3 regions of the Allobosea sp. 05T439 genome follow, and region 3 is predicted to be linked to each of the others. Evidence: riboswitches for the same ligand, from Rfam matches in the RefSeq annotation. Region 3 holds a riboswitch; each other region holds the start of a gene.
What was found. Region 3 has a riboswitch for cobalamin ahead of metE (5-methyltetrahydropteroyltriglutamate--homocysteine S-methyltransferase). Riboswitches for the same ligand answer to the same signal wherever they lie in the genome.

Region 1 (7,280 bases), on a different contig from region 3:
GGCTTTCGAAATCGTCGTGGTCGTGGTCCTCGGCGCTCTCATGGTGCGAGGGGCGTCCAGCGAGATCGGCCTCGGCAGCCGCGTTGAGGCCAATAATCAGGGCGGGCTCGACCTTGCCATGGGCCGTCTCGACGATCTTGATCGCCTTCGGCAGATGCGCGGCGATCTCGGCCTTGACGCGTTCGCGGCCGGCCGCATCGACGAGGTCGCTCTTGTTGAGCAGGATCAGGTCGGCGCAGAGGATCTGGTCCTCGAACACTTCTTCGAGCGGGTTGTCGTGCCCGACCGCGGCATCCTGCGCCGCCTGCGCAGCGAGAGCGGCGGGATCATCCGCGAACTGGCCATCCGCCACGGCCGGACCATCGACCACGGCGATGACACCATCGACCGTGACACGTGACCGAATGGCCGGCCAATTGAACGCGTTGACCAGCGGCTTCGGCAGGGCAAGCCCCGAGGTCTCGATCAGGATGTGTTCCGGCGGGTTCGGCCGGTCGAGCAGCTTTTCCAGCGCTGGCACGAAGTCGTCGGCGACGGTGCAGCAGATGCAGCCATTCGGCAGCTCGACGATGTCCTCCGCGGTGCAGCCGGAAATGCCGCAGCCGTCGATGAAGGAACCGTCGAAGCCGAGATCGCCGAACTCATTGACCAGCACGGCGATGCGCTTGCCCCCTGCATTCTCCAGCAGGTGCCGCACCAGTGTGGTCTTTCCGGCCCCGAGGAAGCCGGTGATGATCGTGCAGGGGATCTTGCCCAGCGAGCGGGCTTGGGGAGCGTTCATGATCTCATCCTTGTTGGCGCGCCGGGAGAGGCGGTACGCGCGCGACCACGCCCTTGCGGAACGAAGCGGGTCTTTCTTTCCAGGGAACGATACCGTTTGCGCTGGCTGCAAAGCTTGCAGCTGCGTCAACGATTTCGGCGATATGGGTGTCTGCGTCGAGATCGCCGATCAGATAGGTCCATTTGCCGTCGGCCGCCAAGGCGACGGTGCAGGGGCGATTGCAGACCGCGAGGCAGTCGACGGGTTCGACCGGAAGCGTCCCGCCGTCGCGCGCGATGCGTTCGCGCAGCGCCTCGGCAAAACCCAGTCCGGGCTGGTCGTAACCCTCCGGCAGGTCCGCCCGCGCGCGCCGGCAGGCGACGCAGACGAAAATGGTGACATCGCCTTCGGGCATAGGCCGGTTCCTTTGCTTCCGGCGCGATCCCGGGGGATCGCGCTCAGCGTCAGGCCTTGGCCGGGGCTGCGGCACGGCGCGTCGCCCAGGGCCAGAGCACGCCGACGGCAAAGCCGGTAGCGAGCCAGAGGGCAGCCTGGAGCGCGAGCGAGAGCGCGGCGAAATGCGCTGCGATTTCGGCCGGGACCTTGCTCTCCGGGGCGGCGGGATGTGGTGCGCCGATCAGATGCGGGACGAGCATGGCAAGCACGGCAAGTGCCCGCAGCCAGCTCGCCTCCGTCCGCAGGAAGACCCAGAGGCCGCCGGCGGTGACGAGCGCGGTGGCGATCCACCAGGTCTGGCGGTGGAGCAGTTCGGCTGACGCGCTGCCGGGCAATTCCGGTGCGAGCCCGGTCGCCGGCACGAGGCCGAAGGCCAGGAAGCCGCAAGCCGCCCAGATCAGTGCGGTCCGTTCAGTGATGGCATCGCCCGCTGCGATCATGCCGCCGAGCAGCAGGGCGGCAAAGCCGATCGCGGTCGCAATGGTGACGATGGTGGTGAAGGCCGTGCGCTGCAAGCCGTCCTGTGGCTTCCACTCGGCGTGGTCGGCTGCGTCGGCGCCGCCATGGGCAAGGACGATCCTGGCATCGCCGGTGAAGCTGGCGTGCTGAAGCTCGGCTGCGCGCAACGCCGTCTCAAAGGTTTCCGCCTTGAGGATCAGCGGCGTGGTGGTGACATGCTGGAGTGCTGCGACCAGGAGCCCAGCAAGAAGCCCGGCCAGAAGACTGACCGTGAGAACACGATTGACCATGTTGCCTTTCCCTCAGTGGCAGGGAAAGGCGAGGGTGTGGCGCGTGTCGTGGGCTGCGTTGTGAACGCTGGTCGAATGGGCGAAGCCGACGGTGAAGATCAGGGCTGCGCCGAGTGCCAGGGCAGCTGCGACAGCCTTGACGCGCTCGGATGCGCTGGCCTGGGTGGTGATCGAAGCCGTATTCGTCGTCATCTCGGTCTCCTTGGCCACCCCGCCGGCAGCCCGCTGGATTGCATCACTCATCGACGGCAGGTCTCCTGGCTCGCGGGTCCGGATCTCTCGCCGCCTTCCCGGGACAATCCCAGTGGCCGATGGCGCGAAACTCGCCGCTTACAGTTGCGGGGGCAGCCGCGGTATCGCACCGCGTTCCCTTTTCACCTCCTTGCAGAGGCACCGTCGGGGATGATCATTAGCCATCTGCACGGTGCTGTGCAATGCAGCGATCGTGATTGCGAGCGCAGTGAAGCGATGTGATCTCTGATGGCCTGTCCCGGCTTGTTTCGCTTCGCTCGCCAGGTCCGTTCCTTAGGCTGATCTTCCCTGGGTTGAGATTTTGGCAGTGGCAGCGATCCTTTCCCCTCTTACCCTCGTTCTGGGCGGCGCCCGCTCCGGCAAGAGCCGCCATGCCGAGGCCCTGATCGAGATGGTGCCGGCGCCCTGGATCTATCTCGCCACGGCGCAGGCCTATGACGATGAGATGCGCGCCCGGATTGCCGAGCACCGCGCCCGCCGGTCGCAGGATTGGATGACCATCGATGCGCCGCTGGCCCTGGCGCAGTCGATCCGCGCGGTTCCCGCGGGGCAACCTGCCCTGGTGGACTGCCTGACGCTCTGGCTGACCAACGTGATACTGGCAGAGCAGGATGTGGCGGCTGCAAGCCGGGAACTGGTCGAGGCCTGCGTTTCGGCACGTGGCCCGGTGGTCCTGGTTTCCAACGAGGTCGGGCTCGGTATCGTGCCCGAGAATGCGCTCGCCCGACGGTTCCGCGACGAGGCGGGGCGGTTGCACCAGATGCTTGCGGCGCGGGCCGACCGGGTGATCTTCATGGTCGCCGGTCTGCCGATGCAGGTGAAATGAGCAGGAGGTTCCGATGACGATCGATGCTGACGAGGCCGCCCGCCACAAGGCCAAGATGGAAAAGCGCAAGGCGGTGCAGGATGCCGAGGTCGCCGCCAAGACGATCGAAAAGGGACTCCTGATCGTCAATACGGGGCCAGGCAAGGGCAAGTCGACCGCCGCCTTCGGATTGATCCTGCGGGCTCTCGGCCATGACTGGCGCGTCGGGGTGGTGCAGTTCATCAAGGGCGCCTGGGCGACAGGTGAACGCAAGGCGCTCGACGCCTTCGGCGATCGCATCGTCTGGCACACGATGGGCGAAGGCTTCACCTGGGAAACGCAGGACAAGGCCCGCGACATCGCTGCCGCCGGGCGCGCCTTCGCCAAGGCCAAGGCGTTGATGGACGATCCGGAGATACGCCTGCTCGTGCTCGACGAACTCAATATCGCGCTGCGCTACGACTATCTGCCGCTGGCGGAGGTGGTCGAGACATTGGCGAGCCGGCGCCCTGATCTGCACATCGTCGTCACCGGCCGCAATGCCAAGCCCGAGTTGATCGCCGTCGCAGACCTCGTCACCGAGATGACGGTGGTCAAGCATCACTTCGCGGCGGGCGTGAAGGCACAGGCCGGGATCGAGTTCTGAGGCCAGGGCATCGACCCGAAACGTGGATCGCAGCTTTCGGGAAAGTCGAAGCAAACACAGAAGGTGAGATCGTCGTTCCCGATGCGATGCCCGGTCCGATGAACTAGAGGGCGAGCGCGGTGACGGCCCCCGCAACGGCGAGCCCCCACAGCAGCAGACACGCCCTCCGATAGAGAGCGAGCGCCCGCCGGATATCCGCCGCTTCCGCTTCGGCCCGGCCGTCCCCCATCCACCCGTCGTCGACCCTGACATCGCCATAGACGCGCGGGCCCGCCAGCCGGAGGCCGAGCGCACCTGCCATCGCGGCTTCCGGCCAACCGGCATTGGGCGAACGATGATGGCGGGCATCGCGTCGGACAGCTCGCCACGCATTGGCGGGGTCTGACGTTTTGTCGAGTGCGGCGGCTGCGGTCAGCAGCAGCGCGGTGAGGCGAGAGGCGGGAAGGTTGACGAGGTCGTCGAGACGCGCCGCCGCCCAGCCGAAGGCGAGGTGGCGCGGTGTCTTGTGGCCGATCATCGAATCGGCGGTATTGATCGCCTTGTAGAGCGCGCCGCCCGGCAGGCCGCCGACGCCGAGCCAGAAAGCCGGAGCGACGATCCCGTCCGAGAAATTCTCGGCAAGGCTTTCGATTGCGGCGCGGGAAACTCCGGCTTCGTCGAGGGTTTCGGGGTTGCGGCCGACAATCATCGAAACGGCGATGCGTCCGCCTTTGAGCCCGTCCCGCTCCAGTCCTTCGGCGACCCGTGCGACATGCTCGTGCAGGCTGCGCTGTGCGATGAGGCTGGAGGCGACGAGCGCGAGGGGCAGCCAGCCCAGCGGGCCGAGGCCGCGGCAGAGCAGGGTCAGCCCCCATGAGATGGCGAATGTGGCGGCAAGCAGCAGCGCGAGGGCGAGGCCGCCGGCCGCCTTGCGCACGATGAAGGAGGCGCGCTCGCGATTGAGCATCCGGTCGAGCCGGGAGATCAGCGCACCGATCCAGGTGACGGGATGGCCGATCAGCGCATACAAGCCCTGGGGGTAGCCGAATCCCGCCTCGATGATCAGGGCGGCGGCGAGGAGCGGTAGGGAATCGGACAGGCTCATGCGGGGCGGGAATGGCTGAGGCGGCAGGCAAGGTCTGGCATGGCGGCGATCTGGCACAGGCGAAGGCGCTGTTCCCGGAGGCGCCCGAGCCATGGATCGATCTTTCGACCGGGATCAATCCCATCCCCTATCCGGTTCCTGCGCTGCCGTTAAGCCTCTGGCAGCGCCTGCCGGGAGTGCGGGACGAGGCGGCATTGCTCGCTGCGGCACGCGAGACGTACCGGGTGCCCGAGACGGCCGGCATCGTCGCGGCGCCCGGCACTCAGATCCTGATCGAACTGCTGCCGTGTCTTGCGAACACCGGGCCAGTCGTCGTGATCGGCCCGACCTATGCCGAACATGCGGTGGCCTGGCGCAAGGCGGGGATGGACGTGCGGGAGAGCGCAACGCCCGCGGAGGCGGGCGATGCGGGCGTGGTCGTGCTGGTCAACCCGAACAATCCCGATGGGCGGGTGATTGAGCGCGCGCAACTCACGGCGGTTGCGCGTGACCTGGCCGGACGAGGCGGGTTGCTCGTCATCGACGAGGCCTTCATCGATTTCATGCCCGAGGCGAGCCTGATCCCCGAGCTGCCACCGGCGACGCTGATCCTGCGCTCCTTTGGCAAGACTTACGGGCTTGCCGGCTTGCGTCTGGGTTTCGCGATCGGCGAGGCGCGCCTGACGGAGGCCTTGCGTGCCGCGCTCGGTCCCTGGGCCGTCGCGGGGCCGGCGCTTCATATCGGGGCGCAGGCGCTCAGTGACACGGACTGGCTCGCGGCGGCCGCCGGTGCCCGGGCCAGCGATGCCGCCCGCCTCGATGCCTTGCTGGCGTCGCGAGGCGTGATCGTTGGCGGCACCTCCCTGTTCAGGCTGTTGGCGACGCCGGACGCACCGGCACTCTTCGCCCATCTCGGCCGCGACGGCATCTATGTCCGCCGCTTTCAGAACAATGCGAGCTGGCTACGGCTTGGCTTGCCCGGCGACGAGCCGTCCTGGCAGAGGCTCGCCGCTGCTCTGGCATCCTTTCTGCCTCCTGATGCCGCCTAGGGGGCGCATGCATGGAAGGGCGGGACGGAGCCGTTTCGCATGATTAAGCTGGGTTTTGTCATCACGGGGGAATGCAATGAAGCCTTGGCCGCAGGAAAGAGAACTCACGATCGGCTTCGCGCATGCCGCCTACCAGTTGGGAGCGGAGTTCTCCGCGCGGGCGCGCGCCGCGAGGAGCTTTGAGGTTCGCAGCCTCGATGAACTCAAGGCGCGCGCGCCCGAAGCCGATGTCCTCGTCGTCTCCGGACTCTGGCGCAACGAGCTGATCGCCGCCTGCCCGCGCCTGCGCTTCGTCCAGTCGATCAGCGCCGGCACGGATCAGTTCGACAAGGCCGCCTTCGCCGCGGCCGGCATTCGCCTCACCAGTGCGCAGGGGGGCAATGAGCGCGCCGTTGCCGAACACGCGATGGCGCTCATCCTGGGCCTTACCCGTCAGATCCACCTCGCTCGCGACAACCAGATGGCAAAGCATTGGCGGCCGATGATCGGTGATCGCGCCCGACGCGAGGACGAGCTCGGCGGCAAGACGCTTGTCATCGTCGGCCTTGGACGGATCGGCCTGCGTTTGGCGAGGTTGGCTGCGGCTTTCGGTCTGCGCATCATTGGTGTGCGCCGCAGCGAGCGGCCCGTATCAGGCATCGATGCGATTGTGGCGACGGACAAGCTGGGCACGGTTCTGGCTGAGGCCGATATCGTGGCGTTGACCTGCCCGCTGACGCCCGAGACCGAAGGACTGATCGGCAGCGAGGCGCTGGCCGCCATGCGTCCGGGCTCTCTCCTGATCAATGTTGCGCGTGGCCGTGTCGTCGACGAGGCGGCGCTGCTGGCGGCGCTGGGTTCGGGGCGCCTGGCTGGCGCCGGACTCGACTGCTTCCATGACGAGCCGCTCCCACCGGCCTCGCCCTTCTGGGGGCAGCCGAACGTCATCGTCACCCCGCACAGCGCCGGCGAGACGCGCGCCTATGAGACGAACGTCGTCGACATCCTCCTCGACAATCTCGACCGGCTGGCGCGTGGCGACGCGGAGTTGCACAACCAGATCGTTTAGATCATGGAACCGGAACGAAGTCCGGTCCCATGATCTGACTGTGATCGCATCGGTCTTCCCGGTTTCGGGCCGATACCTGACCGGGCGGTCGCTTACGCCTCGTGCAGCCGGCGGTAGATGCCGTCGGCCTTGACCAGGTCGGCATGGCTGCCCTGCTCGGCGATCCCGGTCGAATCCACCACCACGATCCGGTCGGCATCGCGGATGGTCGCGAGACGATGCGCGATCATCAGCGTGGTGCGGCCCTGCGACAGATCCGCAAGCGATTGCTGAATGGCGCGCTCGGTTTGCGTGTCCAGCGCCGAGGTCGCCTCGTCCAGGATCAGGATCGGCGGATTCCTCAGGAAGATGCGAGCGATGGCGAGGCGCTGCTTCTGCCCGCCCGAAAGCTTGACCCCGCGTTCGCCGATGATGGTGTCGAGCCCGTCGGGCATCGCCGCGATGACCTCGTC
Region 2 (7,280 bases), on a different contig from region 3:
GATCACCTTCACCGCATCCGACCTGTTCGCCGGAGAGGTCGTGACCGCCGGGGATCATTTCATCGCTCCCTAGAGAACGCATCATGACCTGTTGCGGAGGCTTCATCATGCCGATCGATTTTCCAGCCCCACCGGCGCCAACTCGGCGCCGGCCCTTCGAGCTCAGCGGGCGTGCCGTGCTCTTCGGCATGATCGGCTTCTTCATCGTGGTCGCGGGCGTCAATGGCGTGATGATGGTCTCGGCCATCCGGACGATGCCCGGCGCCGATGTGAAGAGCGCCTACGAGACCAGCCAGCGCTTCAACGGCGAGATCGCGCGCATGCAGGCCCAGGCCGCACGCGGCTGGCTGGCCCAGAGCGAGGTCGTGCGTGCCGGCGCCGACGCGGTCGTTTCGCTCTTGCTGAAGGACAAGGCGGGCGCAGCTGTCACAGGGCTCGCAGTCGAGGCGAAGCTCCAGCACCCGGCGACGCGGCAGCAGGACCGCGAGGTGACGCTGACCGAAACTGCCCCGGGCCACTATTCCGCGACGGTGCCGGGGCTGCATGCCGGCGCCTGGACCCTGGTGGTCGAGGCAAAGCGCGATCGGGACCCGGCCTTCTCCTCCCGCAGCCGCATGATGCTGAAGGAGTGAGGCTCATGGCCGCGCAGCAGGATCTCTCCGTCTTCATCCGCCATCGCGAAAGCGGCGTCGCGGGCATGGAACTCGCGGTGGAGAACATCCGCTGCGCCGGCTGCATGCACGCGATCGAGAACGGCCTTGCCCATGAGACCGGTATCCTCAGCGCCCGGGTCAATCTCGCGCTGAAGCGCGTCACGGTGGAATGGACGGAAGGCGTACTGCGCCCAGAGGCCGTGATCGAGCGCCTCTCCCGGCTCGGCTTCAAGGCCTACCCTTTCCTGCCCGCCTCCGGCCGTGAGGACGACACAAGCGAGGAAAGGCGGCTGCTGCGCTATCTCGGCGTCGCCGGCTTCGCCTCGATGAACATCATGCTGCTCTCCGTCTCGGTCTGGTCGGGCAATAGCAGCGACATCAATCCGGTCACGCGCGACTTCTTTCACTGGCTCTCGGCGCTGATTGCCCTGCCAACCGCCGCCTATGCCGGCCGCCCCTTCTTCGAGAGTGCGCTCCGGGCTCTGCGCGCCCGCGCCGTCAACATGGACGTGCCGATCACGCTCGGCATCGTGCTCGCGCTCGGCATGTCGGTGGTGGTGACCTGGAACCACGCCGAGCATGCCTATTTCGACGGCGCGGTGATGCTGATCTTCTTCCTGCTGATCGGGCGCTATCTCGACCAGCTGATGCGCCGCCGCACGCGCGACCTCGCTGGCAATCTTGCCGCGTTGAAGGCCGAAACCGCGACCCGGCTGATGCCGAATGGCGAGGCGATGGTGACGCCGATCGCGGCCATCGTGCCCGGCGACCGCGTCCTGATCKAGCCGGGCGAGCGCGTCAGTGTCGATGGCATCATCGAGACCGGCTCCTCCGAAATCGACCAGAGCCTCGTCACCGGTGAAACCCTGCCGCATGCCGTCATGGCCGGCGCGCAGGTCTATGCCGGCACCGTGAACCTCTCCGGGGCCCTGACCGTCAAGGTCGAAGCCGCAGCCAGCGGCACCCTGCTCGACGAGATCGATGCCCTGATGGCGCGCGCGGTCGAAAGCCGCTCCCGCTATGTCAAGCTTTCCGATCGGGCGGCAAGGGTCTACGCCCCTCTCGTCCACGCCACGGCGCTCGCGACCCTGCTGGGCTGGATGGCCTTCGGCCTGCCCTGGCCCGAAGCACTGATCATCGCCATCACCGTCCTGATCATCACCTGCCCCTGCGCGCTGGGGCTGGCGATTCCGGCCGTGCAGGTCGTTGCTGCGTCTGCCCTGTTCAAGCGCAAGGTCATGCTGAAACAGGGCGATGCGCTGGAGCGCCTGGCCGAAGCCGATGTCGCTGTCTTCGACAAGACCGGCACCCTCACCCTGCCGGACCCCGATCTGGTCAATGGCGCTGAGATCGATACCGCAACCTTGCAGGCGGCGGGCAGGCTGGCAGCCGCGAGCCGCCACCCTCTCGCCCGCGCCATCGCCCGTGCCGCCGGCCATCCTGCTCCTGCGAGCGATGTCAGCGAAAATCACGGCGCAGGCCTGAGCGCGATTGTGGATGGGATCGAGACCCGTCTCGGCAGCGTCGCTTATTGCGAGGCCGGGGCGGAAGCCGCCATCGTCGCCGCGCGCCATCCCTCAGCCTCCCTGATCGCCTGGCGCCATGGCACTGAATGCGCCATCTTCGCGGTCGATCAGAAGATCCGGCCGGAGGCGCGCGACTGTATCGCCGCGCTACGCGGTCTCGGCCTCGAGATCCGCATTCTCTCCGGCGACCGAAGCGAAGCTGTCGCGCCGGTCGCCTCGGCCCTCGGTATCACGGAGGCCGAAGCCGGCCTGCGTCCCGACGAGAAGCTCAAGGCGCTCGACCGGCTCAGCGCCAAGGGGCGCAAGGTGCTGATGATCGGCGACGGGCTCAACGACGCTCCGGCCCTTGCCAAGGCCCATGTTTCGATCTCGCCGATCAGCGCGACCGACCTGGCGCAGGCCTCGGCCGACATTGTCTTCATCGGCGACAGCTTGATGCCGGTCGCCGACAGCCTGCGCATCGCCCGCAGGGCGCGCAACCTCATGCTGGAAAACCTCTGGTTTGCGGTGCTGTACAATGCCGTCGCGGTGCCGATTGCCGTCGCGGGCTTCGCGACGCCGCTCGTCGCAGCCGTCGCGATGTCGGGCTCGTCACTGGTGGTCACGCTCAACGCGCTGCGCGCGGGACGCGGCCTGCCGCGGCAGAATACGGGAGTGGCGTCATGAATATCCTGGTGATCCTGTTCCCCCTGGCACTCGGTCTCGGACTGCTGGGGTTGGCGGCCTTCTTCTGGTGCATGCGCACCGGCCAGTTCAGCGATCTCGAGGGACCGAGCTGGCGCATTTTGAGGGATGACGACCTGCGTTCGCCTGGGGACACCCGCACCAACGATCATTGACGCAGCGGCCGTTCCGGCCTTACCTCGCCAGCGACGGTTCCCTTAGGGGATCAAAAGGGAATGCGGTGCGGATGGTTCGCCATTCAATGCCGTGGCTGCCCCCGCAACTGTAAGCGGCGAGCCTTTCGCCACACGCCACTGGGGCCCTCGGACCTGGGAAGGCGGCGACAAGGCACCGACCCGCGAGCCAGGAGACCTGCCGTCAGCCGTGGTCACACGCGAACACGTTCGGACGGGGTGTTTCGATCGCTTGTTGAACTGCACGCTGGCTAAGGGCAGCGGACGGGGCCTCGCGTTCGCGGTGACGTGCCACAGACGTCAACGCCCGAGGTTCCATCGTGATCCGTCCTCCCAAGGTTGCCCGGCGCAGCCGGCTGCTCATCACCCTGTCGCTCCTTGTCTCCGCCGGCTCCCTCCCCGCCAACCAGGCATCCGCCCAGTCAGCCACCGAATCGATTGCCCTCGACGAAATCGTCGTCAGCGCGACGACGCGACCCACGCCAGCGCGCGAGATCGCCAATTCCGTGACCGTCATCACTGCCGGTGATATCGAGCGCGAGCAGCGCCGGACCCTGCCGCAGGCGCTCGCCGCCGTTCCCGGCCTCAATATCGTGCAGACCGGCGGGCCGGGCGGGCTGACCTCGGTCTTCATCCGCGGCACCAACTCCAACCACGTCAAGGTATTGATCGACGGCATCGAGGCCAACGACCCGTCGACCCCGAACCGCTCCTTCGATTTCGGCTCGATGCTGACCGACGACATCGAGCGCATCGAAGTGCTACGCGGACCGCAAAGCGGCCTCTACGGCGCCAACGCGCTGGGCGGCGTCATCTCGATCACCACCAAGCGTGGCGAGGGTCCGCCGAAGCTCACGGCCCGAGCCGAGGCCGGCTCATACGGCACCTTCAACCAGTCGGTCGGCCTCAGCGGCGGCGATGACCGCTTCAACTACGCCCTCAGCATCGCCCATTTCAAATCGGATTCGACCCCGGTGACGCCTCCCGGGCTCGTGCCGTCGGGGCGCCGCGTCAACCCGAATTCCTACGACAATTGGACCTATTCGGCCCGGTTCGGCGTCGCGCTGTCCGATACGCTGTCGCTGAACTGGGTCGGCCGCTACACTGACGGCTACCTGCTCTTCACCGGCGATTCCGGCTTTCCGAGCACGCCCAGCAGCTTCCGCAGCAGCCAGGACTACAAGCAGGCCTTCACCCGCGGAGAGGTCGTCTGGGATCCGCTTGGTGGGCGCTTCGTCAATCGCTTCGGCCTGTCCTACAGCAATCAGGACCGCACCGGCCGCACGCCGAATGCGATTGGTATCCTCGGCCTGCCGACGGAGAATCTCGGCGAGCGCACCAAGGTCGACTGGCGCGGCGACCTTGAGCTGATGAAGGGGCAGACCCTGGTGATGGGTCTGCAATACGAGCGCGAACGGCTGGAAACCCGCGCGCTCACGGCATCCAACGGCAATACGGGCGCCTTTGCCGAACTCCAGTCGAATTTCGGCGACCGGCTCTTCATGGTCTCGAACATCCGCTACGACGATGACGAGACCTTTGGCGGCCACACGACCTACCGCTTCGCGCCAGCCTATATCGTGCCGGAAATCGAAACCAAGCTGAAGGGGAGCTATGGCACGGGGTTCAAGGCCCCGACCCTGAGCGAGCGTTTCAGCGATTCTCGCCCGGCCTTCAACTTCTTCGGCAATCCCAACCTGAAGCCGGAAGAAAGCCGCGGCTGGGATCTTGGCTTCGAGCAGCCTCTCCTCGATGACAAGGTCCGGTTCGGCGCCACCTATTTCCACAACGACATCGAGAACCTGATCGTCACCAACGTGGCGCGGAACTCCTATGCCAATATCGGCAAGGCCACGACCAAGGGGGTGGAGGCCTTTACCGCGCTCGAAATCTCGCCGCAGTTCAAGGTGCGGGCCGACTACACCTTCACCATCGCCAAGGACGACATCGCCCGGCAGGAACTGCTGCGCCGTCCCCGTCACAAGGCCAGCGTGACGGCGAGCTGGACCCCGGTTGACAAGCTCACCCTTTCGGCGACGCTGATCTATGTGGGTGAGCGCGTCGACGGAAACCGTGACTTCTCGATCTCGCGCATGCGGGCGCCGGGTGCGGCCATCGTCAATCTCGCCGCCGAGTACAAGGCGACGGACAGGCTCAGTGTCTTCGGCCGCATCGATAACCTGCTGGACAAGCGCTACGAGAACCCCGTCGGCTTCCTGGTGCCGGGTCTGAGCGCCTATGGCGGCCTGAAGGTAACGCTGTGAAGCCTTGGGCGGCCCGCGCGATGACTCGCGGCGCCGTTCTGGCGCTTGGCCTCTTGCTCGGTTTCGGCGGCCTGACGGCCGCCGAAACGCCGGCCAAGCCATCCCGCATCGTCTCGCTCAACATGTGCTCGGACGAACTGGTGCTGCGGCTCGCCGAGCGCGAGCGCATCGCCTCGGTCACCTGGCTCTCGCAGGACCCGCGCAACGCCAACATGGCCGAGATTGCCAAGACCATCCCGGCCAATCACGGTCTGGTGGAGGAGGTGCTGAGTTACAAGCCCGATCTGATCATCGCTGGCGCCTACACGACGCGCAGCACGGTCGCGCTGCTGAAGAAGGCCGGTGTTCCCGTCCGCGAATTCGGGGTGCCGCGCAATCTCGCTGAAATGCGTGCCCAGATCGCCGAGATGGCGGCCCTGCTCGGCGAGCCAGAACGCGGCGCGGCCCTGATCGCAGCGATCGACCGGCGCCTCGACACGCTCGCCGCCAACCAAAGCGCGGGCCATCCCAGGGCGCTGGTCCTGCGGCCGAACGGGTTCACGGTCGGGCGCGGCTCGCTGGTGGACGAGATCCTGACCCGCGCCGGCCTGACCAATCTCGCCGCCGAACTCGGCATCGACAATTACGGCCAGATCGCGCTGGAGACCGTCGCGCTCGGACAGGCCGACATGCTGATCCTCAACACCACGCCGGGCGGGCCGCCCTCGCTCGCCCATGAGATCCTTCATCATCCGCTCCTGACGAAGCTCGGCGAGCGGGTCAGGCTCGTCGCCCTCCCCTCGAAACTCTGGACCTGCGCCGGACCGGCCGTGCTCGATGCGATCGAGCTGCTTGCCGCCTCCCGTACGCAAGGATCGCGCTCATGACATTGGCGGTTCAGGAAACGGTACGAGCGACGACGCCGAAGCTGGCGCGGCTCATTGTCATGCTGGCCCTATTGATGCTGGCCATGATGCTCGTTTCCATGGCGGTGGGGTATGCCCCACTCGACATCAAGGCGGCCCTCGCCGACGCCCTCGCCGGACGGAAGACCCTGCCGGCGCTCGTCCTTGTCGAGCTGCGCTTGCCGCGCGCGCTGCTGGGCGCGCTCGTCGGTTTCAGTCTCGGGCTTGCCGGCGCCGCCATGCAGGGCCTGTTGCGCAATCCGCTTGCCGAACCCGGAATCCTCGGAATTTCAAGCGCCGCCGCCTTCGGCGCGGTCGTGGTCTTCTACAGCGGCTTGTCGGCGACGATGGCGCTCGCCCTCCCCTTGGGCGGCATGGCCGGCGCCGCACTGGCAACGCTTCTGCTCTACGCCTTCATGGGGCGCGGCGCCGGAACGATGACGTTGATCCTCGCGGGCGTTGCGATCAACAGCTTCGCCGGTGCGATGACCGCGCTTGCGCTCAACCTCGCGCCAAATCCCTACGCCGCGCTGGAAATCGTATTCTGGCTGATGGGTTCGCTCGCGGATCGCAGCCTGCTCCATGTCTGGCTCGTGCTGCCGCCGATGCTCCTCGGCTGGCTGCTGCTGCTTTCGACCGCACCTGCCCTCGACGCTCTCACCCTGGGCGAGGACACGGCCAAGAGTCTCGGCTTCGACCTGACCTGGCTGCGCGCCCGACTAATCGGCGGAGCTGCACTCGCCGTCGGCAGCGCGGTCGCGGTCACCGGCGCGATCGGCTTCGTCGGCCTCGTCGTGCCGCATCTGTTGCGCCCGCTGGTCGGCAACCGACCGGGCCGGCTGCTGCTCGTCAGCGGTTTTGGCGGAGCGATCCTGACGCTCGCAGCCGATACCGCTCTGCGCCTCGCCCCGATCCGGCCCGAGCTGAAGCTCGGTGTGGTCACGGCGCTGATCGGAGCCCCCTTCCTGTTCCACCTGATCCATCGCCTGCGGCGGGAGGTCTGATGAAGATCGAAGCCTCGGGAGTTTCGCTCACGCTCGGCGGGAAGCCGATCCTGCGCGACATCGATATCGCGCTTTCGGCAGGCGAAATGGTC
Region 3 (6,090 bases):
TCTCGCTCGGAGCGTCGCGTGACCAACCGCGCTTGTCACAGCGGCGGCCCGTCAATCGGGTGGCGCTAGGTCCGCTGCGTCTCAGAACTCAACCGAGGCTGCGAGCTTGAAGGTACGGCCCGCCGCGGTCTGCAGTTCGAGCGGGTTGGTCGCGGCGACTGCGGCCGAAGCCGGAACCTTGTCGAAATTATAGACGTTCGAGAAATAGCGGCGGTCGAAGATGTTCTGCACGCCGCCGCGGACCGTGATGTACGAGGTCGGCTTCCAGTTCAGGAAGGCATCGAACACGGTGTAGCCCGCCGGCTTGAAGATGGTCGGCGCGCTGGCGCGGGTGACGCCCGCCCCCAAGGTTCCGATGACCTCGGCCTCCAGCCCATATTCGGGCATCAGGTATTTCAGCCCGGCGACAGCGGTAAACGGGGTGATCGAGTTATACGGCGTGGTCAATGCGCCAGCATCCGCTTTTTGCGTGCCGTATTGGTAGCTCAACGCGACATTGGCGAGCCAGCGCTCGTGGAATTTCCACTCGGCCGATGCCTCGATACCGGAAATCTTGACGCTCGAGAGGTTGCGATAGGTCAGATCGGTCGAACCGAGGATCGGCGCGAAGTTCTGAATGAAGTCCTTGTAATCGGCATGGAAGACGCCGACCGAGAACCAGCCATTGTCGAAGCGGCCGCGGATGCCGGCTTCGTAGGACGTGACGCTCTCGGGCTTGAGATCCGGGTTCGGGATCAGGTTCTGGGTGCCCATCGGCAGCGACGTATAGAGCTGCTGCGCGGTCGGCATCTTGAAGCCCTGGGCGTAGCGGGCATAGAGTGAATAGGTCTCGTCGAGCTTGAAGATCGTGCCGACCTGCGGGATCAGCTTATGCGAGTCGATCTCGCGCGGAGCCTTGCCCGGCACGATGACGTAGCCTGGCCCAATGCTCGGGTCGATCTTGTAATTGGCGTAACGGACGCCCGGCGTGATCGTCCAGCGACCGTTTAGCAATTCGATTTCGTCCTGCAGATAGAAATCGTAGCGCGTCGTCGTCGCGTTGGCGAAGTTGAAGCCGCCTGCAATCGTCGTGGTGGTGACGCCGGTCGACATGTTCCGGACGTCGTCGCGACGCTCATAATCGGTCTTGGTGACGTCGCCCTGGAACCCGTAGGTCAGCCTGTGGAAGCTCGAGCCMAGCGCGAAGCTCGACTTGGCCTGGATGTCGAGCTGGGAGAATTGTTCGGAATAGTCGAGGAAGCCGCGGGTGAAACGCTGCTGGCTGTTGGTCTGCGTCTGGTAGCGATTATTGGTGACCTCACGCTTCTGTGGCGAGAACGATGCCTGCCAGCGGATCGAGTCGAGGAAGCTCGTGCCGACATCCCATTGATGCTCGAAGGCGATGCGCTGGCGTGACTTCACTTCATCTCGGATATAGGGTCCGTTGCGGAGACCAGACGCCAAGACATTGTAGTCCCAGAGCTGATTTACCTTTGAGCTGTTGTCGAAATACTCTCCGGTCAGCTTGAACGTATGGTCTGTCGTCGGCGAGAAGACGATCTTGCCGAAGGCGTTCCAAACCGTGCTGTCGAGCGGGTTCAGCGTGTCGCAGCCGAGATAGCGCAGGCTCGGCACGGGGCAGCCCCAGCGGCCGCCATCGGCCCGGGCACGGCTGAGTTTGGCCTCCTCCGCCGTCTTCTGGCTCAGGCCGACAATGGCCTCGAGGGCAGGGGTGAGCCTGAAGGCCGCAATGCCGGTCTTGGTGAAGGAGCGGTCGAAACTGTCATACCCGGCATCGAGACGTACGGCATACGGCTTGTCCTTGCCTTTCAGCAGGTCCTGGGGATCGAGCGTACGATAGGCGACGATGCCGCCCAGAGCATCGGCGCCCCAGAGCACGGAGCCCGGGCCACGCACGATCTCGACGCTCTTCAGGAAGGGCATCTCGACAAAGTTGCGATTGCCATCAGTGATGCGCTCGATCACACGCGATCCATCGACCTGCATCTGGACGCGGTTGCCGCCGACCCCCCGGATCGTGAAGCCATCGAGGTTGCCGAACGGGTCGGTGCCGCTGGTGAGGCGGTTGACGCTGACGCCCGGCTGGTAGCGGACGAGGTCCTGCATGTCGCGCGTCATGCGCTCGTCGAGTTCCTGCCGTGAGATAACGTTCACGACGCCGGGAACATCGAGAACCTGCTTTTCACCGCGTGTCGCCGTGACCGTAATCTGGTCGAGCGTGAACGCCGGTGACGCACTGCCGCCATCTGCGATCGCTTGAGAGTAACAAATCGTGCTTTGAAGGATTGTAAAAAGGAAAGTGGCTGAAAAATATAGTTTTGATTTGTTCTTCATTGGAAGATCCCAGTCCATTTGCGGGTGGATGTAGTCCGCTGGTACTAGGATTCGCAATTGTAAATTTGACACAGTGTTTTCTGATGTACTTTTGTAGTGAAGTACATGCAATCTATAATAGATATAGATTCTAATTATTCTACTTTAGCAATTGCGCGGGGAACTGCTTGCGCCGCATCGCCTGCGCGCGACCAGGGTACACCCCGCCGTCGGGGGCAGCGTCAGTCGGCGCAGATAGCGACATGGAGACATAAAGATGTCTTTATATTCCCATTGACTGCGGCGAGCATTTGGACCTAGGTTGGGGTGTCGTGGTTCTCTGGGTCTGTTTGCCCGGAGCTAAGAGGGAAGCCGGTGCGTCGAGGTCGCTATTGACCTGGGCAAGGCCGGCGCTGCCCCCGCAACTGTAAGCGGTGAGCCGCTGTCCAAGATGTGTCACTGAGGCCGGCAAGGTCTCGGGAAGGCCGGACAGCAGCGATGACCCGTGAGCCAGGAGACCTGCCTCGACGAACTGAACGTCCTCGGGCGGGGTGTCCCGGTGGAGCGCTTTGCGATTGCGCAGGCTCTTCGCCGGCGGAATCCTGGACGCGTCCGCTTTGGCCTTTGCTCCCAACTTCTGGGGTAAGCCTATGTCATCTTCACTTCCTGTCGCGACCCTTGGGACGCCGCGCATTGGTCCGCGCCGCGAACTCAAACTCGCTCTCGAAAGCTATTGGTCGGGCAAGTCGACCGAAAGGGACCTGCTCGACACCGCCGCCGCATTGCGCGCCGCCAACTGGGCCCGCCAGAAGGCACGCGGCGTCACCGTCATCCCGTCGAACGACTTTTCGTTCTACGATCAGGTGCTGGACATCAGCGTGATGGTCGGCGCGATTCCCGAGATCTATGGCTGGAAGGGTGGTCCGGTCGGGCTGGCGACCTATTTCGCCATGGCGCGAGGTGCGCAAAGCGAGACCGAGCCGCACACCTCCTGCGGCCATGCCCACCACGACCACGAGCATTCCCACGGCGCCCCGGCGCAGGAAATGACCAAGTGGTTCGACACCAACTACCACTACATGGTGCCCGAATTCGCGACCGGACAGCGCTTCGCACTGTCCTCGCTCAAGGCGGTCGACGAGTATCGTGAGGCCAAGTCACTCGGCTACGACACCCGCCCCGTTCTGCTTGGGCCGGTCACCTATCTGAAACTCGGCAAGAGCAAGGACGCCAGCCTCGATCCGCTCTCGCTGCTCGGCGAGTTGCTGCCGGTCTATATCGATGTGCTGCGCCGCCTTTCCGCCAATGGTGCCGAATGGGTCCAGATCGACGAGCCTTGTCTGGTGCTCGATCTCGACGAGGCCGCCCGCGACGCCCTGCGCCGGACCTATGCCATCATCGCCCATGCCTTGCCGCAGCTGAAGGTCATGCTGACGACCTATTTCGGTGGTCTCGGCGACAATCTCGACACGGCGGTCACGCTGCCTGTCGCAGGCCTTCATCTCGACCTCGTGCGCGCTCCCGCGCAGCTCGAGGAGGTGCTGGCCAAGGCACCGCGCGGGCTCGTGCTGTCGCTCGGCATGATCGATGGCCGCAACATCTGGCGGGCCAACCTGCCGGCGCTGCTCGGCCGGCTCGAGCCGGTGGTCGCCAGGCGCGGCACCGACCATGTCCAGATCGCGCCCTCCTGCTCGCTGCTGCACACGCCGATAGATCTCGATCTCGAAACCGATCTCGACTCCGACCTGAAGAGCTGGCTCGCCTTCTCCGTACAGAAGATGGGCGAACTCTCGGTGCTGGGCAAAGCCCTCGCGGGTGGCCGCGACAGCGTCAGGGATGCCCTGGACGCTTCGGCGGCCGCAGCGGCGGCCCGAAAGGCTTCGCCGAAAGTCCACGATGCCGCAGTGGCTGCGCGTGTCGCGGCGGTGACGCCCAGCATGACGGACCGCAAGAGCCCCTTCGCAGCCCGAGCGAAATTGCAGCGCGAACGCTTCAACCTGCCAGCCTTCCCGACGACAACGATCGGCTCCTTTCCGCAGACCGCCGAGGTCCGCAAGGCCCGCTCGGCTCATGCCAAGGGCCTGATCAGCGATGCCGACTATGAGCAATTCCTGCGTGAGGAGACGGAGCGCACGGTGCGCTGGCAGGAGGAGATTGGCCTCGACGTGCTCGTCCATGGCGAGTTCGAGCGCAACGACATGGTGCAGTATTTTGGCGAGCAGCTCGCCGGCTTCGCCTTCACCAAACATGGCTGGGTCCAGAGCTACGGCTCGCGCTGTGTGCGGCCGCCGATCCTGTTCGGCGACGTCTCGCGGCCGCAGCCGATGACGGTCGGCTGGTGGACCTATTCGCAGTCGCTGACGGTGAGGCCGATGAAGGGCATGCTGACCGGGCCCGTGACGATCCTGAACTGGTCTTTCGTCCGCGACGACATCCCGCGCAGTGCCTCCTGCCGCCAGATCGCGCTGGCGATCCGCGACGAGGTCATCGATTTGGAGAAGGCCGGTGCCGCGATGATCCAAATCGACGAGGCGGCGCTGCGCGAGGGGCTGCCGCTGCGCAAGAGCGAGTGGAAGGGCTATCTGGACTGGGCGGTGGGCAGCTTCAGGCTCTGTGCCTCGGGCGTCACCGACGCAACCCAGGTGCACACCCATATGTGCTACTCGGAGTTCAACGACATCATCGACGCGATCGCCGCGATGGACGCCGATGTGATCTCGATCGAGACCTCGCGGTCGAAGATGGAATTGCTCGACGCCTTCAAGACCTATCGCTACCCCAACGAGATCGGTCCCGGCGTCTATGACATCCACTCGCCGCGGGTGCCCGAGGTGGGCGAGATGACGAGCCTGATGAAGCTCGCTCGCCTCCAGCTCGCAGACGAACAGCTCTGGATCAACCCCGATTGCGGCCTGAAGACCCGCAAATGGGAGGAGGTCAGGCCTGCTCTCGTCAATATGGTCGAAGCCGCGCGGCACGTCCGGGCAGCCGCTCGCTGAGCGCCTGAGGCTCGTCGCGGCGGCGCAGGACACCGCCGCGACGTCGCCGTCAAGCCGGCATCGCCTCTCGAAGCTTCTTGGCGGGTCGGGGATCTCTGCACGGGGGGACCGAGGGGACTGCGCATGCAGCTCCATGCCGTACTGTCTTGCGTGAGGTGCCCGACGCTCGTTTGCGCCTTGGCAATTGACGCAGCCAACAGCGGTGCTATCCAAACGTCAGGAGGGCAGCCCTTGTCCGCGTGGCGCCAGAGAGCAGAATCGAGCCGTTGGGTCGCGGTCGCCGTGGCCTATCTGCTCGTGCTCCAGGTGGTTCTGACAGGGCTCGCGTCGGGTGCCAATGCTGCGAGTATCGCTCTCGATCGCACTCTGGCCATAACGCTTTGCTCGCCGGGGGCTTCTTCACCGAGTGACACGACCGACCGCGGCACGGCGCAGCATGATCTGATGAGCGGCTGCGCGCTCGGTTGCTCTCATCCAGCCCAAGCGAATGTGCCGTCAGCAATCGGCTTTCTGCCAGTTGTCTATCGGATCGTCGACCTGAACGCCTTGATCCGGCATCTCGACGCGCCTCATGGCTTTGTCGCCGGCCGATCGCCCGCCAATCCCCGCGCACCGCCGGTCTGAGCCCTGAGCAAGCCGCCATGCGTTCGCGCATGGATGGCCGCTCTGTTGCGCGACCTCGGCTTCAAGGCCGATTTGCCCGCCATCCCCAGCAGATGCGCACCAGATTCGCTGATCCTAGCATTCGGCGCGATGTCTGCCCGGCACGCAAATGAAG

Region 1: another riboswitch for cobalamin. It lies ahead of AC1DIO_RS25345 (CbtB domain-containing protein); the one in region 3 lies ahead of metE (5-methyltetrahydropteroyltriglutamate--homocysteine S-methyltransferase).
Region 2: another riboswitch for cobalamin. It lies ahead of AC1DIO_RS06105 (TonB-dependent receptor plug domain-containing protein); the one in region 3 lies ahead of metE (5-methyltetrahydropteroyltriglutamate--homocysteine S-methyltransferase).

Annotation. Positions count from the first base shown of each region.
Region 1 covers NZ_JBFTKP010000028.1:34,005-41,284, forward strand. The annotation lists gene cobW (cobalamin biosynthesis protein CobW) at 1-781, opposite strand, end outside; gene AC1DIO_RS25335 (DUF1636 family protein) at 786-1,175, opposite strand; gene AC1DIO_RS25340 (CbtA family protein) at 1,225-1,965, opposite strand; gene AC1DIO_RS25345 (CbtB domain-containing protein) at 1,978-2,208, opposite strand; cobalamin riboswitch at 2,196-2,378, opposite strand; gene cobU (bifunctional adenosylcobinamide kinase/adenosylcobinamide-phosphate guanylyltransferase) at 2,519-3,043, shown strand; gene cobO (cob(I)yrinic acid a,c-diamide adenosyltransferase) at 3,057-3,668, shown strand; gene cbiB (adenosylcobinamide-phosphate synthase CbiB) at 3,772-4,752, opposite strand; gene cobD (threonine-phosphate decarboxylase CobD) at 4,764-5,780, shown strand; gene AC1DIO_RS25370 (D-2-hydroxyacid dehydrogenase) at 5,857-6,828, shown strand; gene AC1DIO_RS25375 (ABC transporter ATP-binding protein) at 6,921-7,280, opposite strand, start outside.
Region 2 covers NZ_JBFTKP010000004.1:105,068-112,347, forward strand. The annotation lists gene ccoG (cytochrome c oxidase accessory protein CcoG) at 1-73, shown strand, start outside; gene AC1DIO_RS06090 (FixH family protein) at 108-632, shown strand; gene AC1DIO_RS06095 (heavy metal translocating P-type ATPase) at 638-2,845, shown strand; gene ccoS (cbb3-type cytochrome oxidase assembly protein CcoS) at 2,842-3,018, shown strand; cobalamin riboswitch at 3,036-3,236, shown strand; gene AC1DIO_RS06105 (TonB-dependent receptor plug domain-containing protein) at 3,357-5,300, shown strand; gene AC1DIO_RS06110 (ABC transporter substrate-binding protein) at 5,321-6,166, shown strand; gene AC1DIO_RS06115 (FecCD family ABC transporter permease) at 6,163-7,188, shown strand; gene AC1DIO_RS06120 (ABC transporter ATP-binding protein) at 7,188-7,280, shown strand, end outside.
Region 3 covers NZ_JBFTKP010000021.1:75,455-81,544, forward strand. The annotation lists gene AC1DIO_RS22405 (TonB-dependent hemoglobin/transferrin/lactoferrin family receptor) at 82-2,352, opposite strand; cobalamin riboswitch at 2,630-2,854, shown strand; gene metE (5-methyltetrahydropteroyltriglutamate--homocysteine S-methyltransferase) at 2,964-5,312, shown strand.